2 regions of the Bacillus sp. DU-106 genome follow, and region 1 is predicted to be linked to the other one. Evidence: riboswitches for the same ligand, from Rfam matches in the RefSeq annotation. Region 1 holds a riboswitch; the other holds the start of a gene.
The links. Region 1 has a riboswitch for FMN ahead of ribD (bifunctional diaminohydroxyphosphoribosylaminopyrimidine deaminase/5-amino-6-(5-phosphoribosylamino)uracil reductase RibD). Riboswitches for the same ligand answer to the same signal wherever they lie in the genome.

Region 1 (11,143 bases):
CAATGGCCACAATTGCAATTATCGGTACAGCCGGAGCACTAGGTGACGCAGGATCTCCAGCATCGGATAGTACCCTTGGACCAACATCCGGTTTAAATGCTGATGGTCAGCACCATCATATATGGGATACATGTGTACCCACTTTTCTACATTACAATATACCGTTACTTATATTTGGCTTTATTGCCGCAATTACATTATAAAAAGGTGCGTATAAAACGCACCTTTTACTTTTTTATTTTTCCTTTTAATTGTTGAAAAGCTACTTTTCCGTTATCTTTGACATAGCTTTCAATTGTCGGTAGTGATGAACCTATCCATTCACACTCTATACTCCCATTCGGTCCAACAATTTTTAATTTATCTGGTATATGTATATTTAGAAATCTCGCTGACCGAATTAACTCAATAGCAATCTGATCACTTGAGGCTACAATTCCATCTATATACGGATTGTTTTGCAATAATGTAATAAATTGTTTATTTGTATACCCTTGTACACATTCTTCTCGATAAGAGATTCCTTCATCCCAAACAGCGTCTAAAAACCCTGCTATATGATCTTCCATTTCTTCACTTTCTTCTCCCTCACCGAAATATGCAAGAAAGTGACACCCTTTCTCTTTTAATAAAGAAACAGCTCTCTGTCCACTTTCATAATAATTTCCATGTGATTGTTGCTCATCGATCACAACAAATGGAAATGGAATTTCTCCTACACTTTTAAAAACTGCTCTCGTCAAAATAACACCTGCAATGTTATTTTGCTTCAGCATATGTATGTATCTATCTTTATTCTCTATATTACAAATAATGATTTGATAGCCTTCTTTATATGCTATTTCCTCAATACAATGTAGCAAAGTGATGTTTGATTGGTTACATAAATTATCTACAAGTAATGCAATTATCGTTGAACTCTCTTTAAATAGTGGCTTCGCTGCACTGTTTGGCCTATAACGTAATTCTTCAATTGCTTCCTTTACTTGTTTTACTGTGTCCTCATGAACGTATCCTTTTTCATTAATAACTCGTGAAACGGTTGCGACTGAAACACCTGCCAATTTTGCAACATCACGTATAGTTGCCACATCGTCACCCCTTAATATGGTAATAGATTACAATTTTACGGTAACCTAAATTACACTATCCGTCAAGATTAATAACTCACATTTCTGAAAATTGTTACATCATTTCACTAAACGATACTCCAACTGAATTTCATGTAAAATTGGGATATTATCATATCCCATACGTGGAATTTCTTTCTTTATTTTTCGTGCCTCCTCTACCGCATTCACATATAAATTAGTCATTACAAAATTACGTTTTTGGTAAAATCGTAACGCATTCATATTATCATTTGTTGTAATAAGCCAAACCTGTCTGCACCGTTCTTCTTCTGCAACTTGTAATACACAATCCACAAGTTTCGTCCCTATTCCTTTTCTTTCTTCAAAGCTATCTAGCGATACAATTTCGCATATATTTCCGGTCACTTCATACGTTATAATTCCGATTATTCTGTCATCTGAGAGCGCAACAAATCCTGGAAACTCTTCTAACTGATGTCCCTTACCACGTGAAACCATCAATGAACTTCCCCAGTTCTCACACATGAACATTCGGATTGTTTCTTTCATCGCTGGCGTAATTTTTTGTATATGCAGCATTTCCTATTTCTCCCCTTTTATATCATTGTGATACAATATAAGTGTATCACATGTAACGGTATTTGGAGGATGAGGTAAAGTATGAAACGTTTTTTTGCAGCATTGTTTACTATACTAGGTGCAATAACTGCCCTTGGGATTTTCTTTACAAATAAAGTGATGTACTTAAAGAAAAAAACAGAGGAAGAAGTACTCGAAAGAGAAACGAAAAAACATTTTCGTATAGAGGATTTTGATGCTCTTCATAAAGAAGAAATTCATATTCCTTCACAATTCGGATACGACCTTCACGGATATTACATTCCTGCCGGTCATTCCACCAATAAGTTTATGGTTTTTTGCCACGGTGTAACTGTAAATAAAATAAACTCTGTAAAATATGCAAACTTATTCTTAAAAAGGGGATATAACGTCCTCATTTACGATCATCGTCGTCATGGTAAAACTGGCGGAAAAACAACAAGCTATGGATACTATGAAAAACATGATTTAAAATCCGTAGTTGACTGGCTAAAAAAACGTTTTGGCACCAATATTACACTTGGTATTCATGGTGAATCTATGGGAGCTGCAACACTTCTTCAATACGCAGGACTTGTAGAAGATGGTGCTGATTTCTATATTGCAGATTGTCCTTTCTCTGATTTTCAAGGACAATTACAGCACCGTTTAAAGGTTGAATTCCATTTACCAAAATGGCCTTTATTACCTTTAGCAAACGCATTTTTGAAAGTTCGTGACGGTTATACAATTCGTGAAGTTTCACCAATCGACTGTATAAAAAACATTAACAATCCCGTTCTCTTTATTCATAGTAAAGATGACGACTATATTTTAGCCGATATGACAAAAGCGTTATATGAAGCGAAAGAAAATAATAAGCAGCTTTATATTGCAGAACACGGTGCACACGCTTGCTCTTATAACGAAAATAAAGAAGAGTACGAAGCAGCCGTCGATCAATTTTTAAACACATATGTGAAAGAAACAAAAAACAGGCTTGCATAAGCCTGTTTTTTATTGCGCTAAAACGTCTGTAACTTGTTCCATATTTTCAGAAATCCATTGCATTGCATCATCTAACGTTGGGAATTCTGTCGTTTGAAATGTTACTTCATCTTGAAGTAACCAAACATCCTTTGCCTCTTGCCCTACACCTGCAATGGACCAATGTAACAAACTATATGGATGATTATCATTCAAAAATGATGCCCACGTGCGCTCATTTGCAATGTTTCGTAATGTATGTAATTGTTTATCCATCTCTCGTCACCTTACTCTAGTCAGTTATGAAAACTATTATAACACTCTCTTCTTTCTCAAACAAAGTGCTCTTTTTATATTGTCAAGCACTTCCCTTGATTATATGATGAAATTAAGCGTTTGGGAAGGAGGGATAACGTTGGCAAAAGTACAAATTAAAGTAAATGATAATGGCTCTTTTCGCGTTACAGGGGACGTGGAATTAGTCGACTCACAAGGGAATGTATTCCCAGCAAAACCGGCATTTTCTTTATGCCGTTGTGGTTTATCAAAAAATATGCCTTATTGCGACGCTTCGCATAAAGGTAAATTCGAATCTGTTGTTAGAGCACCAGAGGCAGAATAATTTTACATGTGACATGCACATTTTTTTGTGCATGTTTTTTCTTTTTAGCAACTCCGTTATATCCCTTCTCCTTACAACATTTCTAATACTTTTATTTCCATTCCAGCCTGCATATATTTTCACACAATTCTTCACATTCGAATATTTTTTACTAGCCTTTTATTTTTTTTGTGCTATAATTTGAGCAAACAGCATCCTTCGGGGTCGGGTGAAATTCCCAACCGGCGGTGATGAAGTGAAAACTTCTAAGTCCGTGACCCGTTTTCAACTCGAAAACGGTGGATCTAGTGAAACTCTAGGGCCGACAGTATAGTCTGGATGGGAGAAGGATATGTTTCTAGTTTTTTATATAGTGAATACACTTTTATTTCAGTATGCATATTTTTAAAGATTCATTTTGATTCTTTATATATGTTTAATTTTCTATACTTATTTTTTATGCTGAAATAAAAAGAGACAACTAGCGTTTAAAAATTTGATATTTTGCTAGGTTTTTTCCTTATGCAGAAATATCAATTATCGTTAGGTTTCTTTCCTATGCTTTCGTATTCAAACTATATTTCTAGAAATCACGTCTCCCAAACCCCAAGGATATTAAATCCTTGGGGTTTTTTGATTTTTTTAGGAGAGGTGAAGAAAATGACAGATCAAGAATATATGAGGATTGCCCTGCAGTTAGCAGAAGGGACATCAGGACAAACAAGTCCAAATCCTATGGTTGGTGCTGTTGTTGTAAAAGATGGAAACATCGTTGGTATGGGGGCTCATTTACGAGCTGGTGAAGAACACGCAGAAGTTCATGCCCTTCAAATGGCTGGTCAGAACGCCAAAGACGCTACCGTTTATGTAACACTGGAACCGTGTAGCCACTTTGGAAAAACACCACCTTGTTGTGAATTGCTCATCGAAAAAGGAGTTAAGCGTGTTGTAATTGCTACTCTCGATTGTAATCCGCTCGTTTCTGGTAACGGAAAAAGAAGATTAGAGGAAGCTAGAATTGAAGTAACGACCGGTGTTCTTGAAGCAGAAGCAGTTTTATTAAATCGCTACTTTTTTCACTACATGAAAACGAAGCGCCCTTTTGTAACAATCAAAACAGCGATGAGCTTAGATGGAAAAACAGCAACTGTAACTGGTGAAAGTAAGTGGATTACAGGTGAAGAAGCACGTGCTGATGTTCACCAATATCGCCATACACATGATGCAATTCTTGTTGGAGTGAATACAGTTATAGCTGATAATCCTCATTTAACAACAAGAATTCCAAATGGTGGGAAACATCCTATTCGCGTTGTTTTAGATACCCATTTACGAACGCCACCATCTTCTCATGTTATAACAGATGGTTTAGCACCGACATGGATTATTGTCGGTAAGGATGTAAAGGAAGAGAAGATATCTTCTTATGAATCTAAAAATATAGCTATATTCCAAATGGAAACGAAACATATAGAAATCGAGGACCTTCTTTCCTTTCTTGGAGAGAAACAAATTCTTTCTCTATTCGTTGAAGGTGGCCAATCGATTCATGCAAGTTTCTTAAAAACAAACAATTTTAATGAAATTGTAACCTATATAAGTCCGAAATTAATTGGTGGGAAAGATGCTCCTACTTTATTTGGAGGAAATGGTTTTTCAAAATTACAAAATGCGCTTTCCTTGAAAATTCAAGAGATGAAACAAATTGGTGATGATATAAAAATCGTTGCGAATGCCCGAAACAAGGTGACGAAATGTTTACAGGAATTGTAGAAGAATTAGGAACGATAGCAAACATGCAACAAAGCGGAGAAGCGATGAAATTAACGATTCATGCAAAAAAAATTTTATCAGATGTTCACTTAGGTGATAGTATCGCGGTTAACGGTATTTGCTTAACTGTAACAAGCTTTACAACTACTTCATTTACAGTTGATGCAATGCCTGAAACGATGCAGTCGACATCACTTCGCATGCTTAAACCGCACTCTAAAGTAAATTTAGAGCGCGCAATGGCTGCAAACGGACGATTCGGTGGACATTTCGTTTCAGGACATATTGATGGAATCGGAACGATTTTAAATAAAAAACAACATTACAATGCCGTCTATTACAAAATAGCAATTTCTGATGAACTACTGCGCTATTGTTTGCAGAAAGGGTCCATTGCTGTTGATGGAACGAGTTTAACGATATTTGATATAGACGAATCTTCCATAACGATTTCACTCATCCCGCACACAGTAAGCGAATCTGTCATTGGAGCAAAAAATGCCGGAGATATCGTAAACATTGAGTGTGACATGATTGGTAAATATATTGAACGCTTTATTACTAAACCTACAAAACGAGTAGGTTCAATGACCGAAAGCTTTTTACAAGAAAACGGATTTCTATAAGGGGGAAGCACAATGTTTCATCGTATTGAAGAAGCTCTAGAAGATTTAAAAAAAGGTAAAGTCGTTATCGTATGTGATGATGAAAACCGAGAAAATGAAGGCGATTTTATTGCTTTAGCAGAGTACATTACACCAGAAACAATTAATTTTATGATTACACATGGCCGTGGTCTCGTTTGTGTACCGATTACGGAAGGGTACGCAGAACGTCTACAATTAGAACCAATGGTATCTCATAATACAGATTCACATCATACTGCGTTTACAGTGAGCATTGACCATGTCTCTACAACAACAGGGATTAGCGCTCACGAACGTGCAACTACGATACAAGAATTGTTAAACCCCGCATCAAAAGGTGCTGATTTCAATCGACCTGGACATATCTTTCCATTAATTGCGAAAGAAGGCGGTGTCCTGCGTCGTGCAGGTCATACAGAAGCTGCTGTTGATTTAGCAAAGCTATGCGGTGCCGAACCAGCTGGAGTTATTTGCGAGATTATAAATGAGGACGGCACGATGGCACGTGTACCTGATTTAATAGAATGCGCAAAACAATTTGATATAAAAATGATTACAATAGAAGATTTAATTGCTTACCGCCGCCATCATGAAACACTTGTGACGAGAGAAGTGGAAATTACATTACCTACAGATTTCGGTACTTTCCACGCAATTGGCTATTCTAACTCATTAGATACGAAAGAACATATCGCACTTGTAAAAGGTGATATTTCAACAGGTGAACCGGTACTTGTACGTGTTCATTCTGAATGCTTAACAGGAGATGTATTCGGTTCACATCGCTGCGATTGCGGACCACAACTCCATGCAGCACTTGCTCAAATTGAGCGTGAAGGAAAAGGTGTTCTTCTTTATATGAGGCAAGAAGGAAGAGGCATTGGGCTTCTTAATAAGCTTCGTGCTTATAAATTACAAGAAGAAGGATTTGATACTGTAGAAGCAAATGAAAAACTCGGCTTCCCTGCTGATCTTCGTGATTACGGTATCGGTGCTCAAATATTAAAAGATTTAGGTTTACAGAGTTTACGATTATTAACGAATAACCCAAGAAAAATTGCTGGCTTACAAGGTTACGATTTAGAAGTAGTCGAGCGTGTACCGTTGCAAATGCCAGCAAAAGAAGAGAATAAATCGTATTTACAAACGAAAGTAAACAAATTAGGACACTTACTAAACTTATAATTAAAGGAGAGATTTATTATGGTATTCGAAGGTCATTTAGTTGGTACAGGATTAAAAGTTGGAGTTGTTGTTGGACGTTTTAACGAATTTATTACAAGTAAGTTACTTGGCGGCGCTTTAGACGGGTTAAAGCGTCACGGTGTAGAAGAAAATGATATTGATGTTGCTTGGGTTCCTGGTGCATTTGAAATTCCTTTAATCGCTAAAAAGATGGCTAGTAGCGGAAAGTATGATGCTGTTATTACATTAGGTACTGTAATCCGAGGTGCTACAACTCACTACGATTACGTTTGTAATGAAGTAGCAAAAGGTGTTGCGTCTTTACCACTACAAATGGACATCCCAGTTATTTTCGGCGTATTAACGACAGAAACAATTGAACAAGCGATTGAACGCGCAGGTACGAAAGCTGGTAATAAAGGATATGAATCAGCTGTTGCTGCAATTGAAATGGCTCACTTATCAAAACAATGGGCATAAAAAAAGAGGCTGCGGCCTCTTTTTATTTTTTCACCTTTTTTTGTACATCTTTTATTAATTCATTCATCGTTTTTCCTTCTGTTTTTATATGAAGAGCTTGTGCCGTTCTCCATACATTCTCTCTTTTTTTCGCTTCTTCTATAATAGTAATTTCTTTTCTAACTTCCTTTAAATCTTTTCCTTCCGTTTTCAATCCAAAATGTTCAGCTTTCGTTCGAAAGTGTTGTTCGATTCTTTGTTGCATTTCTTTTTGTTCAGGATTTTCAGCAGCCTTAACTGGATCAGAACTTATTGCTTTTATTAAAATTAAACAAGTCATAATCGCTAATATGTATTTGTACATGTAAAATCCTCCAACCCAATATAAATTACATATTTACTATGTACAACTAGGGCTTGGAAAATTCGTCCACAAAAATTCTTTTTTTCGCTTAAAAACCAATAATATCAAGCGTTTACAACTATTTATTACATTTTATTTACAAAAAAAGCAAACCCTTTTACAAGTTTGCTTTTTCATCTATCTTATAATGCACATTCTTCAATCTCAAATCCTAAATCTGCAATCATACCCCAGTCCGCAGTCGGCTCTTGTCCAGCTGTCGTTAAGTAGTCCCCGACAAAAATAGAGTTTGCTGCAAATAAACCGATTGGCTGTACAGAACGTAAATTGATTTCACGTCCTCCTGAAATACGAATTTCTTTTGTTGGGTTTACAAAACGCATCATTGCCAGTACTTTTAAACATTCTACTGGAGTTAACTCTTTTTGTCCTTCAAGAGGTGTCCCCTTTACAGCAACAAGGAAATTACAAGGGATAGAATCTGCATCTATACGTTGTAATTCAAATGCAATTTCAGCACGCTCTTCAATTGTTTCTCCCATGCCAAAAATCGCTCCCGAGCATGGGGAAATGCCCGCTTGTTTTGCTTTTTGAACTGTATCAACACGATCATCATACGTATGAGTTGAACAAATACTATCGTAATTATTTGCATGTGTATTTAAGTTGTGGTTATAACGATGCACGCCTGCTTCCGCTAAACGTCCTGCTTGATCTTCATTTAAGAAACCTAAACAACAACAAATCTTCAAGTCTGTCGTTTCACGAATTTCCTTAACTGCTCCAATTACGTGATTTACCTCTTTATCCGTCGGACGACGACCAGACGCTACAATACAATATGTACCTGCTTTACGGCGTATTGCTTCATGTGCCCCTTCTACAATCTTCTCCTGCGTTAACCATGCATATTTATCAATCGGTGCTTCTGAAATAATAGACTGTGAGCAATATCCACAATCTTCAGGACATAATCCAGATTTCGTATTAATAATCATATTCAATTTTACTTTCTTACCAAAGTGATGATGGCGAATAATGTAAGCCGCATTCATAATTTCTAAAACTTCGGTATCATCAGCTTCTAATATCGCTATTGCATCTTCTTTCGTAATCATCTTCTCTTCCACTACGTCGTATGCAAGTTTTTTCCAATCCCTTTTTGTTTGTACTTGTTTCATTTCATCTCTTCCCCTCTTTTGTTATATGTATAAATAAAGCATGATACGTTGCCATTATCCCTTCATTTCCCGTGAAGTCTCTTTCGTATATGCGTAGCATCGCACGAAAGAGTGAGGGACTTTGACAATATGATCCTTCATTGCTATTAGTTGCTCCTACTTTTCGAATAGAATGCAGAAACTCCTTAACTTCTGTAAAACTCTCTATGTAACATGTTTCAGAAACATGCACATCCCCTGTTTCTATCTTACATATATGAAGCAACTGATCTTTTGAATAAAAACGTTGACCAATCGATGTTTCATTTTTTATATTTCTTTCTTCTTTCGCACGTTGGAACGAAGCATGCAATTCTTGAAACGTTTCATGTCCAAACGTTGAAAAGAGTAATATCCCATCTATAGACAAATGTTGAAATAAATTTCTTAACACTTGTTGTAAATTATTTAACCATTGAAATGTAGCATTTGAAATAATGACATCATATGATTCTTCTAATCGTAATCGCTCAATATCTTCACAGTGAAACGTTACATTTTTTACATTTTGTCTAGTTTGCGCAATCGCAATCATACTTTCAGCAAAATCAACTGCTGTAATATGTGCTTTCGGAAATAACTTTGATAATTGCTCTGTTACATACCCCGTCCCGCATCCCAGTTCTAAAATACGTATTGATGCCGTTTCACTATATCGTTCCTTTAAGATTGAAAGTAATGAATGTGCCATCTTTTTTTGTACATTTGCATATCGATCGTAAGATACGGCTGCCCCATTAAACCGTTTTTGTAGTAACGTTTTGTTGATCATGTCGTATCCCCTCTACAAATTGAATTATCTCATTTGCGCAATATTCAAAATTTGTCACACATAATGCATGCCCTGCTTCACTTACTACTTTCAGCTCGCTGCTGCTATTTTCCGTCATACTACGTGCCGCAGACAATGGGCATATTACATCCTGTTCTCCGTGAATAAGTAGTATAGGTACTTTAATTTCTTTTAGTTCTTCTCTCATATCTGTTTCTATTAAATAATCCAAACCTAGTTGTAAAGACTGAATAGAATCACCTTTAAAACGGTCTACAATGTCTTCAAAGTTTTTATTCTCTTTTAGCTCATCTTTCGTAAACATATTTTCATAAAACCGCTTGAGCGTATCTTCTTTCCTTCTCGCCAAATTCCTTTTCAGCCGTTCTACATGCAAAGCATTCCATCCGTTACTGTAATCGCTCGTATTTGTAAATTTAGCAGTACCACCAATTAATACGATGCCTTTTGCCTGAATCTTTTTATAAGCTTCAACTGCTGCTAACGCTCCTAGTGACCATCCAACCAATATTACGTTGTCATTATGCGCTACATCTATAATTCGGTCCGCAAATTCACTTCGTTCTTTCACATTACGCCAATCTATGCATTGAACAGAATATCCTTTAAAATACGGAAGTACTAAATCCCAAATATTCTCTTCCATTCCCCATCCGGGGATAAAAATAATCTTTAGCTCATTCATACGAAAAGCTCCTCTTCTTTCGCAATGTGGATAATTCGGTCAATAGCCCATTTTAAATCAGCTATTGTATGTTGCGATGTAACTGCAAAGCGAATTCGAGAACTATGAACCGGCACAGTTGGCGGACGAATTGCAATAGCCGCAATCCCTGCCTCTTGCAACCTTTTACTAAACCGTAAAGCATGTTCATTTGAACCGACTACAATCGGTACAATATGAGTTGAACTATTCCCAATATCAAAACCAGCATCCCTTAATTTAGTTCTGAAGTATTCTCCGTTTGCTATAAGGTTCTCTCTTCTTTCGTTATCTTCTTTTACAATTTCAATTGCTTTTTGCACCGCTCCTAACGTACTTGGTGGTAAAGCTGTAGTAAAAATAAAGCTTCTCATCATATTTTGTAAATACTCTATATAAATTTCATCACCTGTCAAATACGCACCATAACACCCTAAAGCCTTGCTAAACGTCCCCATATGTATATCAATTTTTTGAGCAAGATTTTTTTCTATATGAGATAACCCAGCTCCGCCGATTCCATATATTCCACTCGCATGTGCTTCATCGACTATAATGATTGCCCCGTATTTCTCTTTCAGCTGTACTAAATCTCTCAAATACGCAGTATCACCATCCATACTAAAAACGGTATCTGTTACGATTAATTTCCTTTTTTCAGGCGAAGCCATTTTCAACAACTTCTCTAAATGATCCAAATCATTATGACGATACCTTTTATGCTCTGCCCCGCTTAAT
Region 2 (11,143 bases), 2.7 Mb from region 1:
AATGTTTACACCTGAAACACCAGATGGTGAAGTGAGTTTTGTTGGTATTCAGCAAAATATAGAACCAGATGGAAACAACAAATATAAAATGTCGTTTGCAGGTGTTGAAATGCAAAATGCAACAGCACTTACTGTAAGAAAAGATTTAACGCTTTGGATTCTCGGCATTGGAGGATTTATATTTATGGTTGGTGTCATTCAAGGTATGTATTGGAATCATCGCCGTATTTGGATACAACGTGTTAATGATGAATGGTGGATTGCAGGGCATACAAATAAAAATTGGTTCGGTTTAAAGAAAGATATTGAAAGAGTACTAGAAGGTACAGCAATTCCACAGCCAAATGATAAAGTAATTGATAAAAAAATTAGTTAAGGTGGGGAAACGATATGGTGCAAATAAGTAGTAACTTTCTCTTTACCGCATTTATTTTATATTTAATTGCCACTCTATTTTTCGGGGGAGCAATTAAAGAAAAGGGTCATAAATGGGCAAATGTAGGAATAACGATTACAATTTTAGGGTTTATTGCACAAACAGTATATTTTGTTACAAGGTGGATTGCATCAGGACATGCGCCAGTTAGTAACTTTTTTGAATTCGGTACATTTTTCGGCATGATGCTTGTAGGAGCATTTATTGTCATGTATTTTATGTACCGTGTAAGCATAATCGGACTATTTGCATTACCAGTTGCGCTTTTATTAATTGCCTATGCAAGTATGTTTCCGAGGGAAATATCTCCGCTTATTCCATCTTTAAAAAGTAATTGGTTACATATTCACGTGACGACGGCAGCAGCAGGACAAGCCATTTTAGCGATTAGTTTTATTACAGGTGTTATGTATTTATTGAAAAATGTAGATCAATCGACGAGAAGTAAACGTACATTTTGGCTAGAGACGGTAGTATTTACACTTGTTTGTACAGTTGGATTTATTGGAGTAACAACGGTATTTTCTAGTATGAAATATGAAGCGAAGTTTCAATGGATTGATAAAACTGAACAACAAGTGGAAATGAAATACAATCTTCCGGCTTTAGTTGGACCGCACGAAGGGAAGTTACTGACAGAAAATAAATTAGAACCGGCAGTTGAAGTTCCAGCGATTGTAAATGCGAAAAAATTAAATACTGTTATTTGGTCAGTGTTAGTTGGAACATTACTGTATATTGTATTAAGACTTGTTTTACGGAAGCGAGTATCGGCGGCACTTCAGCCGTTAGTAAAGAATACGAATAGTGATTTACTAGATGAAATCGGATATCGATCTATTGCAATTGGATTCCCAGTGTTCACATTAGGTGCATTAATTTTTGCGATGATTTGGGCACAAATAGCGTGGACACGTTTTTGGGGCTGGGATCCAAAAGAGGTTTGGGCACTTATCACTTGGCTCTTTTATGCGGCAGTATTACATTTACGCCTATCAAAAGGATGGCATGGAGAGAAGTCAGCTTGGCTTGCAGTAATTGGTTTTGCAATCATTATGTTTAACTTTATTGTAGTAAACTTAATTATTGCCGGTTTACATTCATATGCATAGAGAAATAAAATAGGGGAGTGCATGTCACTTTCCTATTTTATTTTTGTCAACTTTTCTTCTTTTTTGAGAAAAACATGACAAAGTAGCGGTTGATTTTGTAAAATGATGTCGAGGACATTATATGCTGTTCAAAAAAAATACATAGTTTTGGAAAAAAATTGAACAAAATTTATTATTCTTGTGAAGCATAATATGGGAAGTGAAACATTTAGAAGATTGCTTAAATAAACGAGAATAGCGCAACATAATAGTTAAAGAAGGGTAGGTGTGAACCGCTGAGGTGAGAGTGCGCAGCGGGTAGAGATGGAAAATGAATCAAGAATTTTAATTGTAGATGATGAGGATCGTATTCGTCGTTTATTGAAAATGTACTTAGAAAGAGAACAATATACGATTGAAGAAGCAGATAATGGTGATACAGCTTTAGAAATGGCGTTGCAAAATGATTACGATTTAATCTTATTAGATCTTATGATGCCTGGTAAAGATGGCATTGAAGTATGTAAAGGGGTTCGTGAGAAGAAAGCGACACCAATTATTATGCTGACAGCAAAAGGTGAAGAAGTAAATAGAGTACAAGGATTTGAAGTTGGAACAGATGATTATATTGTAAAGCCATTTAGTCCACGTGAGGTCGTACTACGTGTGAAAGCGGTATTACGTCGTGCTGTACCAACAACATTCTTTACACAAGATACAACGACAAAAGATGTTACTGTATTCCCGCACTTAACAATTGATAACGATGCACACCGTGTTACTGCAGATGGTAATGAAGTAAACTTAACGCCGAAAGAATATGAGTTACTATTATTTTTAGCGAAAGCTCCTGATAAAGTATTCGATCGTGAGCAACTGTTAAAAGAAGTATGGCAATATGAATTCTTCGGAGATTTACGTACAGTTGATACACATGTAAAGCGTTTACGTGAGAAGTTAAGCAAAAAATCACCAGATGCAGCGAAAATGATCGTTACTGTTTGGGGTGTAGGTTACAAATTTGAGGTTGTGAACGACTGATGCTTTGGAGAAGTGTAGTAGGGAAGTTATGGATGACCATATTACTTCTCGTTTCGTTTGTTCTTGGATTTGTTGCGATTTTACTTTCACAGTTTTTTAGAACGTATTATGTTGATATGAGTGAAGCTAGGCTTCAAAAAGTTGCAACAAGTGTTTCAGAGTTAATTGAAGAAGGTGCCGATGTAAAAACGATTGAGAATATCGCTTACAAATTCTCTGACCCACTTTCAAGGATTATTATTGTAGAAGATGGTAAAGAAATCTCTTCTTCACCGAAACAAGAAGGGTTAGTCACTCTTACAATGGATGACTTAAAAGAAGATAAAGAATTAGCGGCTGTGTTTACAGACAAAAAAGAAATTAAGAATAATATTAGAAAAGCGTCTAATAGTAGGAAGAATAAAAACACCGAAAATGATATTATGATCGTCGGAAAACCAGTGCAATCAAAAAATCAAAGTGCAGTGTTCGTATATGAATCTTTACAAGTACCGATACAAGGTATGGAAAGAACAACTGATTTTATTTTCTTATCGGCTGGAATTGCGATTATATTAACAACCTTCTTTGCCTTCTTCTTATCTACTCGGATTACAGCACCGCTTCGTAAAATGCGTGAGGTTGCTTTTGAAGTGTCACGTGGGAAGTTTGATGCAAAGGCTCCTATGGTATCTCAGGATGAGATTGGTGAGCTTGCAACGGCCTTAAATCAAATGGGAAAACAGTTGAAGTTTAATATGAACGCCTTGCAACAAGAAAAAGAGCAGTTAGCAAGTATTTTGAGTAGTATGGCAGATGGGGTTATTACGTTAAATCAAGAAGGTGAAGTCGTTGTAATCAATCCGCCGGCCGAACATTTCTTACAAGTTTGGCAAGAAGAAAAAGAGATAGAGCTCAGTAAAAAACTACCTTCTGAACTTGTGGAATTATTCCATCTCGTTGTAGAAAGCGAACAACAACAAGTTGTTGAAATTAATTTACAAAAAGGAAACTATGTAGTTCTTATGACGCCGCTTTACAATCAAACGAAAATTCGTGGAGCTGTAGCAGTGCTGCGAGATATGACGGAAGAACGTCGTCTTGAAAAGATGCGTCAAGATTTTATTGCGAATGTATCACATGAACTTCGTACACCAATGGTCATGCTGCAAGGGTATAGTGAAGCGATTTTAGATGATATTGTGCAAACGAAAGAGGAAATAGATGAGTTTGTTCAAATTATTTATGATGAATCTGTTCGTTTAGGTAAACTTGTAAATGAATTGTTAGATTTAGCTCGTATGGAAAGCGGTCATGTAGAGTTACATATTGGTGAAGTGGATATACATCCGTTTGTTGAAAAAATTGGTCGTAAATTCCAAGGGATTGCAAAGGATAAAGAGGTCGCGTTAACGGTTGATTTCAAAGGTCCAATTGAACAATACCCGTTTGATGCAGATCGTATGGAACAAGTATTGACGAATTTAATTGATAACGCAATACGTCATACGAATGCAGGCGGACATGTAACGCTTGTAATTGATACGAAAAATAACGGTCTTATTTTTGAAGTACAAGATTCGGGTGCAGGCATTCCAGAAGAAGATATTCCATTTTTATTTGATCGTTTCTATAAAGCTGATAAAGCAAGAACACGTGGGAAAAAGGGTGGAACAGGACTCGGGCTTGCGATTGCGAAAAATATTGTTCAAGGCCATGATGGTAAAATTTCTGTATCAAGTGTTGTTGGAGAAGGAACTACATTCTCTGTATATTTACCGAATCGTATAATTTAGATATGCGTTTTTAAAGTTGATAATGAATAAAGTTCTGCTGTTTTTTATTTTTTTGTAAACTCAATTAAATAAAGAATGGTAGAACTTTTTTCTATGTTGCTCGAATAAAGAATAATAAGAGAGGTGCTGTGAAGAAATGAAATTATATACAAAAACAGGAGATAAAGGAACGACAAGTGTAATAGGTGGCAGGGTTGATAAAGATGATATCCGTGTGGAAGCGTATGGAACAATAGACGAGGCAAATTCTCATATTGGATATGCAATGACTAAGCTTCAAGGCGGGGCTTTTATAGATATTTACAATGAGCTCGAAAATATTCAACATGAACTATTTGATTGCGGAGGAGACTTGGCAATAGTGGAACAAAAAATTCCTTATAAAGTGACAATTGTGATGGTTGAAAGTTTAGAAAGAAAGATTGATTTATATATAGAAGAAGCCCCGCCACTAGAACGCTTTATTTTGCCAGGTGGTAGCGAGGCAGCGGCTACTATTCATATTGCACGTACTGTTGTAAGGAGAGCAGAACGCTCTATAGTATCATTGCAAAAAGAAGTGAAAATAAATGAAGTTGTATTAAAGTATGTAAATAGATTATCTGATTATTTGTTTGCGATAGCTCGAGTAATAAATGCCCGATTACAAGTGAAAGATGTGGAGTATAACCGTAGTGCATTAGTTTTTCGTGATAAGAAAGAGAAGGAAGTGGAGTAATTCACTTTCTTTTTTGTATACTTTTTTCTGTAATATACCAAAATAGAGAAGGTATGGTGGTAATTAGAAAACGGAGGATGTATATGAAAGTTTTAAAATGCGGTGTCATGTTATTGAGTATACTGTTTGTATCTCAATTACATGTTTATGCAGAAGAAAATCGATGGACATGGCCTGTTGAAGGTCAGATAAGTGATTATTTTGGGACAAGGCATGGAAAACACTATGGTATTGATGTAGCTGCGCCGATTGGAACGCCTGTGGCAGCTATCCAAGATGGTAAGGTAACGAGGTCTTATTATTCAAGTAGTTATGGAAATGTTGTATTTATTAAACACGGAGAATATGAGGCTGTATATGCACATTTAAATAAGAGATATGTGGATCAAGGAGATTATATTTCCAAAGGAGAAAAAATTGGAGAAGTAGGGAACACGGGAGAATCGCGAGGTGCGCACTTACATCTAGAACTTCATCAAGGAAGATGGACGATGGCGAAAAAGAATGCGATGAACCCATTGCTTGTTTTAAGTGAACAAAGAAATGAAGTTGTTTCTTCGTCATTATATGTCGTACAAAAAGGGGATACTTTAGTTAGTATTGCACGGAAATTTAGTATGACACTTAAGGAAATTAAAGAAAAAAATGGATTGCAGCAAGAGCTAATTTATCCTAATCAACAATTATATGTTAAGTAAAGGAAACGCTTCAAAAATTAAACTTTGAACAAATTTATGTTCTTCTTAAATAAGATTCAATGTAAATGAAATTATATGGGCGCTTTTGCTAGAACTATTGAGTGAATCAGAGCATCTATATCTAAAAGAAAACCGTCCCAAAATTTATTTTGGGACGGCTTCTTTTACCAAAAAATAAAGACACATATAAATCCAGAAATAGCTAAATAGCTATATAAGTAAAAAACTTTTGTTCTTGTTTTCTCTTTTGTTCGAAACAGTACGATAGTCGGTTCAATTAAACCGATTGTCAAACAAAGTAGGCCAAGAAGCATACAACCAATCGAGATAGAATACAGGGCGATTTGTGGTGCTTGAAATGGAATCATCCATTTTAATAAAAATGCAATAAGTGCAGTGTAACAAATACTACCGATGTATTTATTCAGTGGTGTATTAGAACGAAAACCAGGAAGTTTTTTTAAGAAAGAGCGGGAAACAACTTCTGTTTGTAAAGATGTATGCTCTTCAATAATTTTTTGAGCTTCTTTTCCTTTTTGAAAAAGAGATAAGATCCAATTTCGCTCACCCTGAAAAATAAATTGAGAAGTTGTCAAATAGTGATCAATCTTCACTTTATTCCAACTCTTCCACGGATGACGCTCACACAATTTTAATTTACTTTCTGTTTTTTTATCATACTGATAAATACTGATGCCATCTTCATCGAAAGTAGCATAGTATGTCTCGTTTGAGAATGTGCCTAAATCAATTGGGCAGTAGAAAAGTAATTCTTTTTTTAAGTAAAAGTATTCTTTTCTTAAGTTTTTTTTCATTGCTTCTCGAATAGAATGTCTCTTGTCTTTTTTCATGACATTTCCTCCATAACTCAGAAAATGTTCTTATCTTAACAATTCAATATCTTATCACTTTTAATTATATATGACTAGGTAATTCAAAAGAGAAATGCCGAATAATAAAAAATATGGATTGTATTGTAAAATATCTCGCAATTTATTTGTTGTTACGAAAAATAAATAACTAATTTTAAATAAGTTACAATTTTTTAGTTCACAATGTTATGAGGTTGTTGTATAATGAAGGGGAAAATAGAATATCGGTCTATCTTCGGGGCAGGGTGAAAATCCCGACCGGCGGTGATGAACTATTTATGATTTTGTTCTAAGCCCGCGAGCCGTTAAGGCAGGATTTGGTGTGATTCCAAAGCCGACAGTATAGTCTGGATGGGAGAAGATGGAGGTTCAAGCGTTCAAAAAAGATATGGATTTGAACGTCTGTTTGATGTGCCTTAAATTCTCCCTTTGTGTAAAACACAAAGGGTTTTTTCGTTCTATGAAAAAATAGGCATAGCAGAACCTTTCCACTTTCCATGAGATGATCGATGGAAAAGGAGAGAGAAAGATGAAACAAAAAAACAGTGTAGTGCAGATGGTGAGTGTAGCGATGCTAAGTAGTATTGCATATTTACTAATGATGTTGGATTTCCCGTTCCCAGGGCTTCCGCCATTTTTGAAAATTGATTTTAGTGATGTACCAGCTCTAATTGCGGCAATTATCTTTGGACCAGTAGCAGGAGTGATTGTAGAGGCGATAAAGAACATTTTACATTACGGGATTCAAGGAAGTTTAACGGGAGTACCAGTTGGAGAAATTGCAAACTTTATTGCAGGATGTTTATTTATTGGGCCAGCAGCTTTCTTATTTAGAAAGTATCGTACTGTGAAGAGTTTAACTACAGGATTAATGCTAGGGACAATTACAATGGCACTTATTATGAGTGTATTAAACTACATCATCATATTCCCGGCGTACACTTGGTTTTTAAATTCACCAGCTATGTCTAGCGAAGCTATAAAAACAACGGTTGTAACGGCAATCTTACCATTTAATTTAATTAAAGGGATTGTTGTAACAATTGTATTTGTAGCATTATTTTCACGCCTGAAAGTATGGGTGTTTGCAAAAATGAAAAATGCATAATATATACTAAAACCATTAGTAGTGTGAAACTACTAATGGTTTTTTATTAAGGAAAATAAAATTTAGATACAAAAAACGCCCCTCATCAATAGGAGGGGCGTTTTTTGAAGTTAATAAAAGACTATTCGAATTTTAAAGCGTCTCCGTCGAATGATTCGTCAGCAACTTTAATTGAGTCAGTTGGACAGCCTTCGAATGCATCCATCATATCTTCAATTAATACATCTGGAATTTCAACGATACCTTGGTTATCATCTAATGTTACAAATGCAATACCTTCATCATCATAGTCATAAATGTCTGGTGCAGCAGCGCCACAAGCACCACATGCAATACAAGTATCTTTATCAACGATTGTATATTTTGCCATCTTTTTTCCCTCCTGATAATATGTATGTGAAAAGCTCGCCATAAAAATTATAACCTTATTGTAAAACGGTTTGTAAAACTTTTCAACATAAAATTATAATGATAATGCTTATCAATTAGAGTGTCAACTTATTTTTGAATTATGTCATAAGATTTTCAAAATACGTAAATATGATTTCGTTTGATACAATAGAATATATACAAGTATATAGTTCTTATATGATAAGTTTAATGAGCGACAGTAGATAGTGTAATTGTACTGAAAAGAATGAAGTTAAGATTGGAAGGTGGAAGCGGTCATGCAAATACAATATACTTTGTTGCATTGTTTAAAACAATTGAATGGTGAAAGAACCGTTTCTTCTATTTATTATTTACTAAAGGGCAAACGTTCTTCGCAAACTTTACAAGATGGAAATATGTTCCGAATTTCTTTTTTGTTCGGAATATATAAATCATTAAATAGAAATGACTATGATGGTGAAGTTGCAAAGTTGTTGCAAGCGGATTTTATTCAAGAAATACATGAAAATACATATGTGTTAACACCTACGGGTAAAATGCAGTTACATAAATGGGAGGAAGTTTATGCTTTTCCGGCGCATTTGCATGGTTTACATTATGGTGAATTAGGTGAAACATTTTGGAAAAGATTATCATTAATTATTCAAACCATATCAAATTTACAACAGAATAATACGAGATTTATTCCAATTCAGCAAGATACAGAAATAATGATGTGGGTGAAACGTTTTCTAACAGGAAGGCCATATAAGAGAAGTGAGTTGGCGAGAAAACTATGGACGGAAGTACATAATCTTTTAGAAAAGAGTAATGCGATAGAAGCGACGATTGTAACATATCGATTAACGGGTTATGAACGCATTGGTTGTACATTGCAACAATTAGCAGAAATTACGAAACAAGATATATTCAGGGTGTATTTTTTATTTTGGGGTACAATACATTTCTTTATACAAGAAGTTCGTGATAAAGAAAATGAATTTCCACTATTAGCTGAAATTATATCTTATCCAAATGAGAGAGCTGAATTATTTAGTTTATCCACGAAAAAAACATATAATTTTTGGAGACAAGGACGTTCTTTAGAAGAAATAGCGACGATTCGGAATTTAAAGGTTGCAACGATAGAAGATCATTTTGTTGAAATTGCTTTGCGAGAAAAAGATTTTTCTATTGAAATGTTTATGGAAAAAGAAAAGATAGACAAAGTAATAAAAGTAATTGAAGCATTGCAAACGCGGAAGTTACGTGTTTTGAAACAAGCGGTTGGAGAAGATATCTCTTATTTTGAAGTTCGTCTTGTATTAGCGCGGATGGAGGGTGTAAATGAAACTTGAAGAATATTTATATAAGTGGTTTGGATATTCTGAATTTCGTCCAGGTCAAAAAGGAGTAATTACAGATTTATTAGAAGGAAAAGATGTGATAGCAATGCTTCCGACTGGAAGAGGGAAATCTATGTGCTATCAGTTTCCGGGGCTTATGCGAGAAGGAACAGTGCTTGTTGTATCACCGTTATTATCTTTAATGGAAGATCAAGTGACACAATTAAAGTATGTTGTGAAAAACCGAGTGATAGCATTTAATAGTTTTCGGACATTAAATGAAAAAAGAGAAGCGATGAAAAAATTATCTTCATATAAATTTATTTTTGTTTCACCAGAGATGTTGCAGTCGGAGTTATTAATTAGGGAATTGAAGAAAATTCATATTTCATTATTTGTTGTTGATGAGGCTCATTGTATTTCTCAATGGGGTTATGATTTTAGACCGGACTATAAAAAACTAAATGTAGTTATTGAAAATATTGGTTCTCCTACAGTATTAGCATTGACAGCCACAGCGACAAAAGGGGTACTGCAGGATATCGCAGATAGTTTAAATTTAAAGGGTGCCGCGGAACATGTATACTCTATTGATCGTCCTAATATTGCAATGGATGTGCAATTTGTAGAGACGATAGAAGAAAAGAAAGAGGCGCTTTTAGAGCAGGTGATGTATTTACAAGGGCCGGGGATTGTATATTGCTCAAGTAGAGCGTGGACAGAAAGGTTAACGGAATACTTGAGAGGGAAAGGTGTTACTGGTGTAGCTTTTTATCATGGTGGTATGGAACATGAAGAGCGTATGTTAATTCAACAGCAGTTTATGAACGATCAATTGCAACTTGTAATATGCACAAGTGCATTTGGTATGGGGGTAAATAAGGCGAATACGCGATATATTATTCATTTTCATTATCCAACTAATATAGCCTCTTACTTACAAGAAATCGGAAGAGCTGGAAGAGATGGCGAACCGAGTATAGCTATTTTATTATGTAGTCCGTTGGATCATGATTTACCAATTTCAATCATTGAGGATGAATTGCCAAGTAAGTCACAAATAAAATTTTTATTTTCTTTACTACAAGAAAGAATATTTCAAACGAAGGAATTACCAATAGAAGATGTAGAAGAAATTTGTTATAATGCAGCAAGATTTAATGAGCAATATTGGCGTTTCGTTCGTTATCATCTCGAACAGGTTGGAATTATACAACAACGAAGATTATTGTTAGAAGGTTTGTCAGATGAAATCATGAACCGATTAATAGCTGAAGTAGAAATAAGGTTGCGTAATAAATATAGTGAGCTAGAAAATATGAAGTCATGGATACAAGTTAAAGGGTGTAGACGTGAATATGTGCTGCAACAGTTCGGTTATAGGAAAGAGCAAGAGTTAATTAATTGCTGCGATTATTGCGGTATTACCAAAGAAGATTATAAAAAAAGACGAGCGCAACAATCGGATTTCGACTATAATTGGGAAACAGAGTTACAAAAGCTTTTCGGCCTAGAAAAGATGGAGGAATGATGAACATTCAAAGGCATAATGTTGAAGATATGAGTCCGCAGGAAATAAGGCTGAATCTATATATAACACAGTTAATTATTATCGGTATTGGCTGTTTACTGGCATATATATTATTTCAAGATGTAAAAGAAGTCTTTAATTTATGGAAATGGGAA

Region 2: linked by a shared signal. The riboswitch ahead of C3Y97_RS07375 (ECF transporter S component) and the one ahead of ribD (bifunctional diaminohydroxyphosphoribosylaminopyrimidine deaminase/5-amino-6-(5-phosphoribosylamino)uracil reductase RibD) in region 1 are both predicted to bind FMN.

What each region holds. Positions count from the first base shown of each region.
Region 1 is NZ_CP026607.1:4,105,821-4,116,963, forward strand. Features, by position in the region: gene C3Y97_RS20755 (Na+/H+ antiporter family protein) at 1-203, shown strand, start outside; gene C3Y97_RS20760 (LacI family DNA-binding transcriptional regulator) at 228-1,091, opposite strand; gene C3Y97_RS20765 (GNAT family N-acetyltransferase) at 1,191-1,673, opposite strand; gene C3Y97_RS20770 (alpha/beta hydrolase) at 1,755-2,681, shown strand; gene C3Y97_RS20775 (DUF2552 family protein) at 2,691-2,936, opposite strand; gene C3Y97_RS20780 (CDGSH iron-sulfur domain-containing protein) at 3,076-3,282, shown strand; FMN riboswitch at 3,473-3,616, shown strand; gene ribD (bifunctional diaminohydroxyphosphoribosylaminopyrimidine deaminase/5-amino-6-(5-phosphoribosylamino)uracil reductase RibD) at 3,922-5,034, shown strand; gene ribE (riboflavin synthase subunit alpha) at 5,016-5,660, shown strand; gene ribBA (bifunctional 3,4-dihydroxy-2-butanone 4-phosphate synthase/GTP cyclohydrolase II) at 5,673-6,866, shown strand; gene ribH (6,7-dimethyl-8-ribityllumazine synthase) at 6,885-7,346, shown strand; gene C3Y97_RS20805 (hypothetical protein) at 7,369-7,689, opposite strand; gene bioB (biotin synthase) at 7,872-8,870, opposite strand; gene bioC (malonyl-ACP O-methyltransferase BioC) at 8,872-9,681, opposite strand; gene C3Y97_RS20820 (alpha/beta fold hydrolase) at 9,647-10,387, opposite strand; gene bioF (8-amino-7-oxononanoate synthase) at 10,384-11,143, opposite strand, start outside.
Region 2 is NZ_CP026607.1:1,416,725-1,427,867, forward strand. Features, by position in the region: gene resB (cytochrome c biogenesis protein ResB) at 1-376, shown strand, start outside; gene resC (cytochrome c biogenesis protein ResC) at 391-1,548, shown strand; gene resD (DNA-binding response regulator ResD) at 1,852-2,568, shown strand; gene resE (sensor histidine kinase ResE) at 2,568-4,343, shown strand; gene C3Y97_RS07360 (cob(I)yrinic acid a,c-diamide adenosyltransferase) at 4,480-5,061, shown strand; gene C3Y97_RS07365 (peptidoglycan DD-metalloendopeptidase family protein) at 5,145-5,759, shown strand; gene C3Y97_RS07370 (hypothetical protein) at 5,924-6,610, opposite strand; FMN riboswitch at 6,859-6,998, shown strand; gene C3Y97_RS07375 (ECF transporter S component) at 7,161-7,739, shown strand; gene C3Y97_RS07380 (ferredoxin) at 7,861-8,109, opposite strand; gene C3Y97_RS07385 (YpbB family protein) at 8,408-9,469, shown strand; gene recQ (ATP-dependent DNA helicase RecQ) at 9,459-10,988, shown strand; gene C3Y97_RS07395 (CPBP family intramembrane glutamic endopeptidase) at 10,988-11,143, shown strand, end outside.